DNA from 2 places in the uncultured Sphingopyxis sp. genome. Region 1 is predicted to be linked to the other one. Evidence: riboswitches for the same ligand, from Rfam matches in the RefSeq annotation. Region 1 holds a riboswitch; the other holds the start of a gene.

Region 1 (7,271 bases):
CCGCCGCGCGAGCAACGGCGAGGAACTGGCCGAGCGCGTCCGCCGCGAGACCGGCATTGTGCTCGACATCATCTCGGCCGCCGAGGAAGCGAAACTGGCGGTGCTCGGCTGCCACAATCTGATGGAACCCGGCGACGGCCCGGCGCTGATCTTCGACATCGGCGGCGGCTCGACCGAGTTGATGCACGTCGAGGTCGCCGACCATGACGTCCGCATCCACGACTGGATCAGCGCGCCGTGGGGCGTCGTGTCGCTGACCGAGCACGCGCCGCTGCCCGACGACAGCCTGGCGGGCCGCCAGGCCGCCTATGCCCATATGCGCGCGGTGACGCGCGACGCCTTCGCCGCCTTCGCCGCGCGCGCCGAACGCTTCGCCGGCCAGCCGCTGCGCCTGCTCGGCACCAGCGGCACGGTGACGACGCTCGCCAGCGTCTTCCTGAACCTGCCGCGTTACGACCGGCGCGCGGTCGATGGGCTCGTCGTCCCCGCCGACGCGATGCGCGAGATCAGCCGCCGCCTCGCCGACGCGAGCATCGCCGACCGCGCCGAGATCGCGTGCATCGGCCGCGAGCGCGCCGACCTGGTCGTCGCGGGCTGCGCGATCCTCGAAAGCATCATCGACCTGTGGCCCGCGGCGCGCGTCGGCGTCGCCGACCGCGGCATCCGCGAGGGCATATTGCGCACGCTGGCGATGCAGGGCCGCGACATTCCCGTCACGCGCCGCGAGTATCGCAAATGAGCGGCGGCAAGGGCGGGAGCGCCAAAGGGTCGGGGGGGCGCGGCGGACTGCATGTGCGCGTGAAGACCGCGAAGCGGCGCAGCACCTCCTCGACGCGCTGGCTGCAACGCCAGTTGAACGATCCCTATGTCCGCCGCGCGCAGGCCGAAGGCTATCGTTCGCGCGCCGCCTACAAGCTGATCGAGCTCGACGACAAATTCGGTTTCCTCAAGAAGGCCCGCGCGGTCGTCGACCTCGGCATCACGCCGGGCGGCTGGTCGCAGGTCGTGCGCAAGACGAACCCGCGCGCGCGTGTCGCCGGGATCGACCTGCTCCACTGCGAACCGATCGAAGGCGTCGAAATCCTCGAGATGGATTTCATGGACGATGCCGCGCCCGACGCCTTGATCGAGGCGCTGGGCAGCGCCCCCGACCTCGTCATTTCGGACATGGCGGCGAACACCGTCGGCCATCCGCAGACCGACCATCTGCGCACGATCGGGCTCGCCGAAACCGCCGCAGATTTCGCCGTGCAGAATCTGCTCCCCGGCGGGACGTTCGTCGCGAAAGTGTTCGCGGGCGGCGCCGATCGCGAATTGCTGACTTTACTAAAGCGATATTTTTCAACCGTAAAGCACGCCAAGCCGCCCGCCAGCCGCAAGGGATCGCCCGAACTCTATGTTATCGCGCAAGGGTTCAAGGGCCGTCAGGATGGGGGCGAGGCGGACGCCGAATAAAGGTCGATGGGTCGAACCGGGGAGAATATTGATGGGCAAGTCGAGGCGGCCGGTAGCGGCGCTAACGCTCGCGGCTTTGATGCTGGCGTCGTGCGGCGGCGGCGACGGCGGAACGATGGGCAGCGGCCCGGTCACGGTCACCCCGACGCCGAGCCCCACGCCGACCCCGACGCCCACCTGCGCGCTCGCCTCGCGCCAGGCCTTTGCCAAGGCGGAGATCGATGAATGGTATCTGTTCCCGGGCGACGTCGCGAGCGGCGTCAACCCCGGCGACTATGGCGACGTCCAAACCTATATCGACGCGCTGGTCAAACCTGCCTTCGACCTGAACAAGGACCGGGGTTTCACCTACATCACCTCGATCGCCGAGGAGAACGCCTTCATTTCCAGAGGATCGAATGCGGGTTTCGGCATACTCTTAGCCTATGACGCCGCGAACCAGCGCATCGTGATTGCCGAAGCCTATGAAGGCACGCCGGCCTTGGCCGCGGGGATCGACCGCGGCACCGCGATCGTCGGGATCGGCACCAACAGCGGCAATGTGCGCACCGTCGCGAGCATCGTCGCGGCCGAGGGGAGACAGGGGCTGACCGATGCGCTCGGCCCGAACGACCCGGGGGTGAGCCGCGTGCTGCGCATCACCGACGCGGCGGGCACGCGCGAGGTCACCGTCACCAAGGCCGATTATGCGCTCGACCCCGTTTCGGACCGCTATGGCGCCAAGATCATCAGCGAGGGCGGGCGCCGCTATGGCTATCTGAACCTGCGCAGCTTCATCGAGCCGGCCGACAACCAGCTCACCGCCGCCTTCGCCGATTTCCGCGCGCAGGGCGTCACCGACATCATCATCGATTTCCGCTATAATGGCGGCGGCCTCGTGGCGACGGCGAATCTGATGGGCGACCTGCTCGGCCGCAATCGCAATTCGAGCGAGATCTTCTCGCAGACCCGCTTCCGCGCCGAGAAATCGGTCGAGAATGATCAACATTATTTTCCGTCGCCCGCGCGCCCCGAATCGATCGCGCCGACACGCATCGCCTTCATCGGCACCGGATCGACCGCTTCGGCGAGCGAACTGGTGATCAATTCGATGTTGCCTTATCTCGGCACCAATATGACGCTCGTCGGCAGCAACACCTATGGCAAGCCGGTCGGTCAGATCGCGCGCGACAAGCGCGAATGCGACGACCGGATGCGCGTCGTCGCCTTCGCCACCGGCAATGCAGACGGCCAGAGCGACTATTATGACGGGCTGGCGCCGAAGATCGCGAACAGCTGCGCCGCGAACGACGATCTGGCCTTCCCGCTGGGCGACCCGCGCGAGGCGTCGATCCGCGCCGCGATCGACTTCCTCGCCGGCAACGCCTGCACGACGCGGATCGCCGACGCGAATGTCCGCACGGCGTCGCGCGAGCGCCGTTTCGCCGTGGCGGCCCCGCCCGCGATGCTGGTTCCCGAGCGGCCCAGCGCGGCGCAGCGCGAATTGCCGGGGCTGTTTTAAAGATCGTCGCCCCCGCGAAGGCGGGGGCCGCTGGCAACCTTACGCAAGGCCGATAGCGGCCCCCGCCTTCGCGGGGGCGACGAAAAACACGCTCCAGACGGTGATTGACCGCCGCCCCCGAACCGGGCTATCGGCCGCGGCAAGCGACAGGTTCTCCGGTAACGGAGACGAAGAGGGAACGGGAAAACCCCGGCTGCCCCTGCAACTGTACGCGGCGAGCCATCGGCCACATGCCATTGGGACCCCGGTCCCGAGAAGGCGGCCGACCGGCGCTGACCCGCAAGCCAGGAGACCTGCCCGTCGCCGTCGTCTTTCGCGCGGACAGGGTGTGCCGGGCGGACGGGGGTGAACCCGCATGACGACAAAGCTGGCTGCGCAGGTGCGCGGGCGATGTCGTGCGTCCCCGAAGGACGACCGATCGGCCGCGCGCCTGGGCGGCATTGTCGATGGGTTTGTCCAATGTTCAAAGCGATTTTCCGAAGTTCGATCTGTCTCGCCGCCGTCGCGGCTTCCTCCACCGCCTTCGCCGATGAAGCCGCGCACGCCGTCGCCGCCGATGCCGACAGCATCATCGTCACCGCGACGCGCGCGCCGCTGACGCTGGACGAGATTCCGTCGTCGGTCGCGGTGCTCGACAAGGCGGCGATCGACCGCGCGCAGGATATCGGCGTCACCGAATTGCTGCTCCGCACCCCGGGGATCAGCGTGTCGCGCAACGGCGGTTACGGCACCTCGACCTCGCTGCGCATCCGCGGCGCCGAATCCGAGCACACGGTGACGGTGATCGACGGGGTCAAGCTCAACGATCCGTCGTCGACCGGCGGCGGCTTCAACTTCGCCAATCTGCTCGCCGGCGACATCGACCGGATCGAGGTGCTGCGCGGGCCGCAGTCGATCCTGTGGGGAAGCCAGGCGATCGGCGGCGTGATCAACATCGTCACCGCATCGCCCGAAAAGCCGCTCGAAGGCAGCTTCGATCTCGAAGCGGGATCGCGCCAGACGGTGAGCGCGCGCGCCGCGATCGGCGGCCGCACCGGCCCGCTGAGCTGGCGCCTCGGCGGCCAACGCTTCACCACCGACGGCATTTCGTCGCACGCCAAGGCGTTCGGCGGGGTCGAGCGCGACGGCTATCGCAACACCAACGTCTCGGGCCGCGCCGAGCTGGCGCTCGCCGACAATGTCAGCGCCGAGGTGCGCGGCACTTATTCGAGCGGCCGGGTCGAGTTCGACGGCTTCAACACCGACAGCAACGATGTTGGGCTGAACAAGGAGTTCGTCGGCTATGCGGGGCTGAATTTCGCCCTCGCGGGCGGGCGGTTCCGCAATCGCATCGCCTACGCCTATACCGACACCAACCGCGACAATTTCAACCCCGACCGCGAACGGCCGCAGAGCTTCGAGGCCGATGGCGAGAACAAGCGCTGGGAATATCAGGGCAGCTTCGACGTCAGCGACCGGATCACCGCGATCTTCGGGGTCGAGAATGAACGCTCGAACTTCCGCAGCCGCTCCCCTTCGGCGTCGCTCGCCACCCCGCTTCCCGATTTCGTGCGCGGCAAGGCGGAGATCACCAGCGTTTACGGCCAGCTGAGCGTCGAACCGGTCGAGGGGCTGACGCTGAACGGCGGCGTCCGTTACGACGATCATGATCGCTATGGCGGGCAGACCTTGTTCGCCGCGGGCGGCGTGTGGCGGCTGCCCTCCGGCACCGTGCTCCGCGCGAGCTATGGCGAGGGGTTCAAGGCGCCCGGCCTCTACCAGCTGTTCAGCGAATATGGGAATGTCGGGCTCGATCCCGAGGAAGCGCATGGCTGGGAAGCGGGGATCGAGCAGCATCTGTTCGGCGACAAGCTGGTCGTCGGCGCGACCTGGTTCGACCGCACGACGAAGAATCAGATCATCTTCAACAGCTGCACCGATCCCGACGATCCGCTCTGCACCGTCCTCGGCAGCAACCCGCCGGTCCCGCGTTTCGGCTATTATCTCAACGTCGCGCGCAGCGAGACGCATGGCGTCGAAGCCGCCGCCGCGCTGACGCTCGGCGGGCTGACGCTCGATGGCAATTATAGCTGGATCGTCGCCGAGGACCGCTCCGAAGGCAGCGCCAATTTCGGTAACTGGCTGCCGCGCCGTCCGCGCAACGCCGCCAATGCGTCGGCGAGCTATGCCTTCGGCTTCGGGCTCGAACTCGGCGCGGCGGTGCGCTGGTCGGGCAAGAGCTATGACAATGCGAGCAACGCCCAGCGGCTGGGCGGCTATACGCTCGTCGATCTGCGCGCCGAAGTTGCGCTGTCAGATGCGGTGAAGCTGTTCGCGCGCGCCGAGAATGTCTTCGACGAGGAGTATATGACGGCCTATCGCTACGGCTCGCTCGGCCGCAGCATCTATGCCGGCATCAGGGGGCGTTTCTGATGGCGGCGCTGTCCGGCCGCAACCCCTCGGCGCTCTGGGTGGCGCTGCTGACGGCGGCAAGCACGGCAACGACGCTCGCACTCGGCTGCGCGACGCCCTTCCCGTCGCTCGCGGCGCTCGCGGCGGTGCATATGCGCCGCCGCGACGGGCTCGCGCTGATGCTGCTCGCGTGGGCGGCGAGCCAGCTCGTCGGCTTTGTGCTGCTCGGCTACCCGAGCGACGGCAGCACGCTCGGCTGGGCGGCGGGGCTCGGCACCGCGGCGCTCGGATCGGCGCTGGCGAGCTATGCCGCGCTCGGCGCGCTCCAATACCGGTCGGTCGCGGCGCGGCTGAGCCTCGTCTATGCGGCGGGCTTCACCGCGTTCAAGGCGATCATCCTCGGCTGGGCGCTTATCCTCGGCGGGCTGCATTCGGTGATGGCGCCCGACCTCCTCGCCGAGCAATTCGTGCGGAACGCCGCGATCCTGATCGGGCTTTACGCGCTCTATCGCGCGCTCGTCGCGGCAGGCGTTCCGGCGCCGCCGCAAGCGGCGACCGCCTGATGCTGACGCGCGTCGACCCGGGGCCCGCGGTGGTGGTGTGCAACAGCTGCCGCCACAGCCGCGAGGCGCAGAGCGACGCCGAAGGCGCGCGCGGCGGCGCGCGGCTCGTCGCCGCGCTGAAGCAGCTCAAGGATGCCGAGCCGCGCTATGCCGGAATCGCGGTGCAGGAGATGGCGTGCCTCTTCGCGTGCCAGGATCATTGCACCGTCCATCTGCGCGCGCCGGACAAGATCGGCTATGTGCTCGGCCGCTTTCGCGCCGACGAGGCGTCGGCGCGCGCGATCCTCGACTATGCGGTCCTCCATGCCGCGAGCGAGCATGGCCGCGTCGCCTATGCGCTGTGGCCCGAGGGGGTCAAAGGCCATTTCATCGCGCGCGTCCCCCCGCCGGGATTTATCGCCGAATGACCAGCTTTGCTTCGATCGCCGCCTTTGAAACGACGCTCGCCGATCTTCGCGAACCCGACGCCGGTGCCGCCGCTGACGCGCGGATGCGGCAGGCGGAGCTCACCAAGCCGGCGGGATCGCTCGGCCGGCTCGAGGAAATCGCGATCTTCTTTGCGGGCTGGCAGGGCCGCGCACGGCCGCGGATCGCGCGGGCGCGGGCGGCGATCTTCGCGGGCAATCACGGCGTCGCCGTCCACGGCGTCAGCGCCTTTCCGCCGGGGGTCACCGCGCAGATGGTCGCCAATTTCGCGCGCGGCGGCGCAGCGATCAACGCCTTGTCGGAGGCGGCGGGGCTCGAACTCGCCATCGTCGCGCTCGACCTCGACCGGCCGACCGCCGATTTCACCGTCGATGCGGCGATGAGCGCGGCCGAATGCCTCGACGCGCTGAACCGCGGCGCGGCGGTGGTCGAGGCCGGTCTCGACCTGCTCGTACTCGGCGAGATGGGGATCGGCAATTCGACCGCCGCCGCCGCGCTCTGCGCGCGCAGCTTCGCAGGGAGCGTGGCGGAATGGACCGGGCCGGGCACAGGGGTCGACGGGCACGGTGTCGCGCGCAAGATCGCGGTGATCGAGCAAGCACTCGCCTTTCACTGCGACGCGCCGCGAACGGCATTCGAGACGCTGCGCCGCGTCGGCGGGCGCGAGATCGCCGCGCTCGCAGGCGCGATCCTGCGCGCGCGCCAGCTGCGCGTTCCGGTGCTGCTCGACGGCTTTATCTGCACCGCGGCGATCGCGCCGCTGGCGGCGGAGAATCCGGCGATCGTGGACCATTGCATTGCGGGCCATTGCTCGGCCGAGCCGGGGCATCGGAGGCTGCTCGCGCTGCTCGGGCTCGACCCTTTGCTGTCGCTCGACATGCGGCTGGGCGAAGGCAGCGGCGCGGCGGTCGCGGCGCATATCATACGCAGCGCGC
Region 2 (7,271 bases), 1.1 Mb from region 1:
CGGTGAGGGGGCGACGCACGCGGTCGATCATCTTCCGCCACACGCACAAGGCGTGCTCGGCCCGCCGTCGCCGCAGCGCGACCGGATGATCATCGACTATGTCGTCGGCTTCTGCCGCAGCGGCGGCAGCGGTTAGAGAAAACGCCCAATCTCACCGTCATCCGGCCTTCGCCGGGTTGACGGATAGGAATGGCGTCGACTTCGTCCGGGCTAGGCCGCCTTCATCCATACGACGAGCGCGAAGCGCGTCGCCTTCGCCGGCAAGGTGCGATGCGGCGTAAACCGGTCGAGGAACAGCGCCGTCCCCGCCGGGCACTCGGGCTGCACCCGCGGCAATCCCGCGAGCCGCCATTCGGGAATCTCGAACCCTTCGTCACCCGCGCTCGCGAGCGGCGCGGGCTGGCGCCCCGCCGCGATCTCGAGCCCGCCGCTCGCCGGTCCGGCATCGCTCAGCGGGATCCACGCGGTCACGACAACCTTGCCGCACCCCGTCCCGTCGTCGCGCGCGACGTCGCTGTGCCACGCGTGGCGATGCTCGGGAAAGCAAGCGATGCTCGCGCGCACGCGGACGATCCTGCCCGCCAACGCGCGGCTGCCGAGCTGTTCGGCGGTTTCGACCAGCCGCGGATCGTTTGCGAGCGCCTGCAGCCGTTCGCCGCGATGCGCGTCGGTGCAGACGGCAACGCGCAGCAGGTTCGCGATGCTGCGCTCGTGCGCGTAAACGCGGTCGATCCGCTCGGCCAACGGCGCGTCAGGACAGCTCTGCCCGAACGGCAGGTAAAGCGCCCGTGCCACCCGGTCGATATGTTCGGTGATGTCGTCCGCCGCCGCGTGGACCAGCCCGGGGTCGAACAGCGGCACCGCCGCATAACCCTTCTCGGCGAAGAGCGCCGCGCTCATCGCGCGCGCCCGAAGGTCGTGATCGTCGGCCATTCGCCGCCGGTCTCTACGCGCGCATCGATGCCATAGACCGCGCGCAGCCGCTCGGCGGTCAGCACCTCGGCAGGCGTCCCGTCGGCGACGATCCGCCCTTGATCGATCAGCAGCAGCCGGTCGCAATAGCGCGCCGCCATCGTCAGATCGTGCAGCACCGCGATGACGAGCCCGCCGCCGTCCGCCTCGGCGCGCAGCAACTCCATCACGTCGATCTGGTGCCCCGGGTCGAGGCTCGCGAGCGGCTCGTCGGCGATCAGCGCCGGGGCTTCGACCGCCAGCGCGCGCGCGAACAACACCCGCGCGCGCTCGCCGCCCGACAGCTCGGTCGCGATCCGGTCGCGCAGTTCGAGCACGTCAGCGCGGTCCATCGCGCGCGCGATCGCGGCGCTGTCGGCTTCCGAAATCCGCGACATCGGGGCAAGGTGCGGCAGCCGCCCCAGCCCGACGAGCCGCTCGACCGTCAGCGGCCAGTGCAAGGTCTGCCCCTGCGGCACATAGGCGATCCGCCGCGCAAGGTCACCGCGCGGCGTCCCCGCCGCATCGACCCCGTCGATCTCGACCCTGCCGCTCGCGGCCACCAGCGCGAGCATCGCGCGCGCCAGCGTCGACTTGCCCGCGCCATTGGGCCCGACGATCCCGGTCAGTGTGCCCGCGCCGAACGCGGCGCTGACATCGTGGACCACCGTGCGGCGGCCGAGCGTCACGCCGACATGATCGAGGATAAGGCTCACCATAGCCGCCGCTCCCGCATCAGGTGGAGGAGGAAGACCGGCACCCCGAGAAAGGCGGTGACGACGCCCAGCTTCAGCTCGTTCGTCGTCGGGATGATCCGCACGCCCAGGTCGGCGAGCGTCAGCAACGCCGCGCCGCCGATCGCCGACGGCAGCAGGATCGCCGACGGGCTGCGGTCGGTCAGCGGACGGATCAAGTGCGGCACGATCAGGCCGACGAAACCGATCGCTCCCGACACCGCGACCGCGCCGCCGACCCCGATCGCGGTGCCGACCAGCAGGCGGAGCCGCGTGCGCCGCAAATCGGTGCCGAGCGCCTGCGCCGCATCCTCGCCGAGCGTCAGCGCGTCGAGCGCGCGTCCGTTCCACAGCAGCATCGCACCGCCGATCGCGATGCACGGCAGCGCGATCCACACATGATCGAACGACCTATTCTCGAGGCTGCCGAGCAGCCAAGTCATGATCTCCATCGCCGCGAAGGGATTGGGCGACAGATTGAGCGCGAGGCTAGTCCCCGCGACCGCGAGCGTGCCCACCGCGATCCCCGCGAGGATTAGTGTCAGCGGGCTTTCGGCCCGGCCCGCGAGAACGAAAAGCAGCGCAAGCGAGACGAGCGCGCCGCCGGTCGCGAGCAGCGGCAGCACGAGCGCATGGATTTCGGCGAGCCCGAAATAGATCGCCGCCACCCCGCCGAGCGCCGCGGCGTTCGACGTGCCGAGCACCGAAGGCTCGGCGAGCGGATTGCGCAGATAGCCTTGCAGCGCCGCCCCCGCGAGCCCGAGCATCGCGCCCACCGCCAGCGCCAGCAAGGTGCGCGGCAGCCGCAGGTCGAAGAGGATGATCGACGCAACCTTGTCGCCATCGCCGCCCGCCGCGGCGATGAGACGCGCGACCGACAAATCGACCGCGCCGAACAGCAGCGACGCGACCGCCGCAACCAGCGTCAACAGCGACAGCGCGCCGATCAGCGGCCAGCGCGGCAGGGCAAAACGGCTCATGATCGGCCCCCGTCGTGCCGCGCGATCTGCGCCGCCATGCTGCGCGCCGCCCGCGTGTAGGCGGGGCTGCCGCACACGGTCCACGCCTGCGCTATGCTGATGCGCGGAATATCCTTGATCGCCGGATGGTGCAGCATCTCGCTCCCCTGGTCGGTCACGACATCGGTCGCGCTCTCGACGATCAGGAAATCGGGCTCCGCCGCGACCATTTCTTCTAGGCTCAATTGCGACAGCGGCGGCTTGCCGAGCTTGCCCGCCAGATTGACCAGACCGACGCGCGTCATCATTTCGTCGATTAGCGTTCCCGTCCCGGTCATATAGCCGCGCCGCTGATAATAGGCGGCGACGCGGCCCTTGCCCGGCTTGGGCAGCCCCGCCAGCTCGCGCTCCATCCGCGCGATCAGCGCGGTCCCGCGCTCGGGGTGGCCGAGTGCCGCGGCGGTCTCGCGGATCGACGTGTAAATTTCGCCAAGCGTGTTGGCGGTCGCCAAATCCAGCAGCGGATAATGTTGCTGCGGCAGCGCGCGGAGCGCCGCGCTGCGGCTCGCGGGCATGCCGACGATCAAGTCGGGTTCGATCGCCAAAATCTGCTCGGCCGAATTGCTCAGCAGCGGGATGCCGTGCGCCTTCGCCGCCTCGCCCGACATTTCGGCATCGGTGGCGTTCTTCGTCAGCCCGGCGATCTGCTTCCGGTCGGCCAGCGCGAGCACGAGCTGGTCGGCGCACAGGTTGATCGATACGATGCGCTGCGGCACCGCCGGCGCCTTCACAGGCGGGGCGGGGGAGGTTGCCCACAGCAGCCCCGCGCTACCCGCGAGCAGCACAGTCGCCGCCAAAAGGCCGCGCCGCCGCATCAGAACTCGATTCCCTTTTGCGCCTTCACATTCTGCTCGCGGAACGGATGCTTCACCTGCGCCATCTCGGTGACCAGATCGGCGGCGTCGATCAGCGGCTGCGGCGCGTTGCGCCCGGTGACGATCACATGCGTCATATGCGGCTTCGCGGCCAGCGCTTCCAGCACCTCGCCCACCGGCAGATAATCGTAGCGCAGCACGATATTGAGCTCGTCGGCGATCACCATCGCATAGGCGGGATCGGCGATCATCCGCTTCACCTCGTCCCACGCCGCGCGCGCGACCGCGATGTCGCGCGTCCGGTCCTGCGTATCCCAGGTAAAGCCTTCGCCCATCGGCTTGAATTCGATCAGGTCGGGGAAGCGGTCGAACACGGCTTTCTCGCCGGTCGTCATCGCGCCCTTCACGAACTGGATCACGCCGACCTTCATCCCGTGCCCGATCGCGCGCACCGCCATGCCGAGCGCCGCCGAAGTCTTGCCCTTGCCGGGACCGGTGTGGACGATGACGAGCCCCTTTTCGACCGTCTTCGCCGCGACCTTCTTCGCCTGCGCCGCCTGGATCTTCTTCATCTTCGCCGTGTGCTCGGCGTCGCTCCGCGCCTTCATCAGAAGCGCGCCCGAACGCCGCCATAGGCCGCGCGGCCATAGGTGCCGTAATTGAAGGCCGTCGCATAATCGGCGTCGAACAGATTGTCGACGCGGCCGGTAATCTCGAAATTCGGCCCCACCGGGAAGGACGCGCGGATCCCGGCGAGCGCATAGCCGTCGAGCGGTACGTTATTGGCAAAATCGTCGAAACTGTCGTCGACCATCGTCAGCGTCGCACCCGTCGACAGCCCGAACGACCAGTCATAATCGGCCGACAGGCTGACCGCATGTTCGGCGCGGCGGGGCAGGCGCTTGCCGTCGAACGCGGGTCGCCCCGACCGGTCGCGCGCGTCGATATAGCTGTACGACGCGGTGACGTTCAGCGCGTCGACGGGCTTCAGCCCCAGCGTCGCCTCGACCCCCTTGGCGCGAGTGCGGTCGATATTGCCATAGGTGAAGGTCGTATTGTCGTAATTGATCTGGTCGACCGTGTTGCGCAGGAACGCGGTCAGCGAGATCAGCGCGCGGCCGTCGGCGAGGCTCTGGTCGATGCCGATGTCATAGCTTTTCGACCGCTCGGGGCGCAGCGCGGTGTTGCCGCTGGACGCGTCGTAAAGCTGATAGAGCGACGGCGCCTTGAAACCCTCGCCATAGCTCAGCCGGAAATTGGTCGCGCCTGCATTGGGCGAATAATTGGCGTTGGCGCCAAGCGTGGTCGCGCCGCCGAACTGGCTATGGTCGTCGTGGCGGACGCCGCCCGACAGCGACAGCCCGGCAAGCGGCTGGACGATCCCCAGCGCATAGACGCTGTCGATGTTCGCACGCTGGCTGTCGGTCGATCCAAAGCCGAAGAAATCATAATCGGGGCGCTCATGCTCGTAACCGAAGATCAGCTTCGCTTGGCTGGCCGGCGTCACGACGCCCTGATATTCGAACCGCAGATTGGTGCCCGAATAACCATAATCGGGCGCCGTCCCGCGCACGAAATAATAATCGCGCTCGTTCCGCATCCACGTCACCGCCGCGCGGTTGGTGAAATTGCCGTCGAACAGACCAAGGTTCAGCCCCGCATAGCCGACATATTGGTCGAGCTTGGCGACGTCGGCGCTGTCGGCGGGGGCGCCGAAAAAGCTGTCATAATCGAGGTCGGCGTTGATATAATAACCGCGCAGGTCGAGGCTCAGCGCGTCGCCGAGCGCGACCTTCAGCCGCGCGTTGCCGGCGAAATTCTTGTATCCGTCCTTCTCGGTGCCGACCGCCGCCGACGAAATGCCGTCGGTGCGGAAATAAGCGCCGCCGATCCTGCCCGAAATCGCCCCGGTGGTGCCCGACACGTCGGCCTTGGCATTCAAACTATCGCTATAGCCATATTCGGCCGAGGCGTCGGCCGCGAAGCCGTCGGCGGGCGTCGCGGTCATCAGGCTGACGATGCCGCCGATCGCCTGGCTGCCGTGGACGACCGAGTTCGATCCGCGCAGCACCTCGATCCGGTCGATATTGCCGGTCAGCAGATGGCCGAAATCATATCCGTCGCCGATGCCGCTCGGATCGTTGACCTTCACCCCGTCGATCAGAACCAAGGTTTGCGTCGTTTCGGCCCCGCGCAGCGATATGCTCGCTACCGATCCGGTGCTGCCCGACCGGCTGAAGCGCACGCCGGGCGTGGTCGCGAGCAAGTCGACGACATCGGCCGATCGACGCCGCTCGATCGTCTCGGCGTCGAGGATCGTGATCGCTTGCCCGACCTCGTCGCGCGGCTGTTCGATCCCCGATGCTGTGACGACGATGTCGTCGCCGCGCTCGCTGTCGGCGGTCTCTGCAAAAACCGGCGTTGCGGTAGCCAAGGCGATCAGGGAAATGCTTGCAAACTTCAACATGGGAAGGCCCCCGTACGCCGGCAACGAAGGCGGAGCCTGCCGATGCGCGGGCGCGACCGGCCGATGCCGGCGTCGCAAGTGGCGTCATGGCCTGCGACTTCGGCACCGAGGCGGCTCCAGCCGCCTGGTCGTCGCTCGACGGAAACCTCCGTGCCGCGGCCTTTCCCTGGGCCATGGCATTGAGCGACCCACGCCGGCAGGTCTCCTGGCTCGCGGGTCAGGGCTTGATGCACGCCTTCCCAGGGTGGCCCCAGTGGCTGTCCGGACGCGAATCCGGACGGTGCATCGCGCTCGCCGCTTACAGTTGCAGGGACAGCCTCGGTTTCGGTGCGCCGTCCGGCGCGCCTACCGCGTTCCCTATTAAGCCCTCTCGGGCACCGGCGCGATCATGCGCGGGGCAAGCCCCGCACGCGCCGCCCATAGCGGAATGGCGGTTTTTGGCAATCGGCTTTTGCAAACGCCAATCCTCCCTGTCGCGTAGCGATGGGGAGGGGGGACCGTTCGCGAAGCGAATGGTGGAGGGGCGGCCACGGTTGCGGCAACGCCCCTCCGTCAGCCCTTCGGGCTGCCACCTCCCCATGGCTTCGCCACAGGGAGGAACTGGTCTTAAATCACTCGCTCGACCACCATCGCCGCGCCAACCCCCATCGCGCCGGTCAGCACGACTAGCCCATAGCGCCCGCCACACACATCGAGCGCGTCGAGCAGGGTCGAGGTCAGGATCGCCCCGCTCGCGCCCATCGGGTGGCCCTTGGCAAGATGCCCGCCCGACACATTGACCCGCGCCGGATCGGCATCGCGGTCGCGGTAGAATTTGGCGATGGTGACCGCGAAGGCCTCCATGAACTCGATCCGGTCCATGTCGCCGAGCGTCAGCCCGGCGCGCGCCAGCACCTTGTCCATCGCGGCGAACCCCGCGGTCAGCGACGCCGCCGGATCGCCGCCGCTTTCGGCAAAGGCGACGACGCGCGCGCGCGGCGCGATGCCGAGCCCGTGGCCTCCGACGAGCGCCAGCCCCGCGCCGTCGCAGATCGGCGGTGCGTGCGCGATGCTGTGCAGCGGTTCGAAGGTCGCGCCTTCGAGCGCGCCGGCATATTGCACCTGCAATTCACCGAAAGCCGCCGGCGCGGCGGCGAGCGATTCCGCGCTCGTCTGCGGCCGGATACATTCCTCGCCGTCGAGCGATCCGGTCGCGATGCGCGATTTCTGAAGCGCCGCGTCGCTTTCGGCCGCGCCCGCCTTCTGCTGCGAGGCGAGGGCGACGGCGTCGAGTTCGGGGCGCGTG

Evidence for each region. A riboswitch is a leader RNA that binds a small molecule or an ion and turns the genes downstream of it on or off. The one in region 1 is predicted to bind cobalamin.
Region 2: it holds a riboswitch for cobalamin, as region 1 does, so the genes downstream of both, QZL87_RS04650 (TonB-dependent receptor) here and QZL87_RS18895 (TonB-dependent receptor) in region 1, are expected to answer to the same signal.

What each region holds. Positions count from the first base shown of each region.
Region 1 is NZ_LT598653.1:4,062,528-4,069,798, reverse strand. It holds gene QZL87_RS18910 (Ppx/GppA phosphatase family protein) at 1-739, shown strand, start outside; gene QZL87_RS18905 (RlmE family RNA methyltransferase) at 736-1,455, shown strand; gene QZL87_RS18900 (S41 family peptidase) at 1,487-2,956, shown strand; cobalamin riboswitch at 3,088-3,272, shown strand; gene QZL87_RS18895 (TonB-dependent receptor) at 3,416-5,368, shown strand; gene QZL87_RS18890 (hypothetical protein) at 5,368-5,910, shown strand; gene QZL87_RS18885 (DUF1636 domain-containing protein) at 5,910-6,317, shown strand; gene cobT (nicotinate-nucleotide--dimethylbenzimidazole phosphoribosyltransferase) at 6,314-7,271, shown strand, end outside.
Region 2 is NZ_LT598653.1:1,060,912-1,068,182, forward strand. It holds gene QZL87_RS04620 (cupin-like domain-containing protein) at 1-136, shown strand, start outside; gene QZL87_RS04625 (hypothetical protein) at 211-933, opposite strand; gene QZL87_RS04630 (ABC transporter ATP-binding protein) at 897-1,670, opposite strand; gene QZL87_RS04635 (iron ABC transporter permease) at 1,664-2,665, opposite strand; gene QZL87_RS04640 (ABC transporter substrate-binding protein) at 2,662-3,519, opposite strand; gene cobO (cob(I)yrinic acid a,c-diamide adenosyltransferase) at 3,519-4,127, opposite strand; gene QZL87_RS04650 (TonB-dependent receptor) at 4,127-5,986, opposite strand; cobalamin riboswitch at 6,164-6,383, opposite strand; gene QZL87_RS04655 (acetyl-CoA C-acyltransferase) at 6,593-7,271, opposite strand, start outside.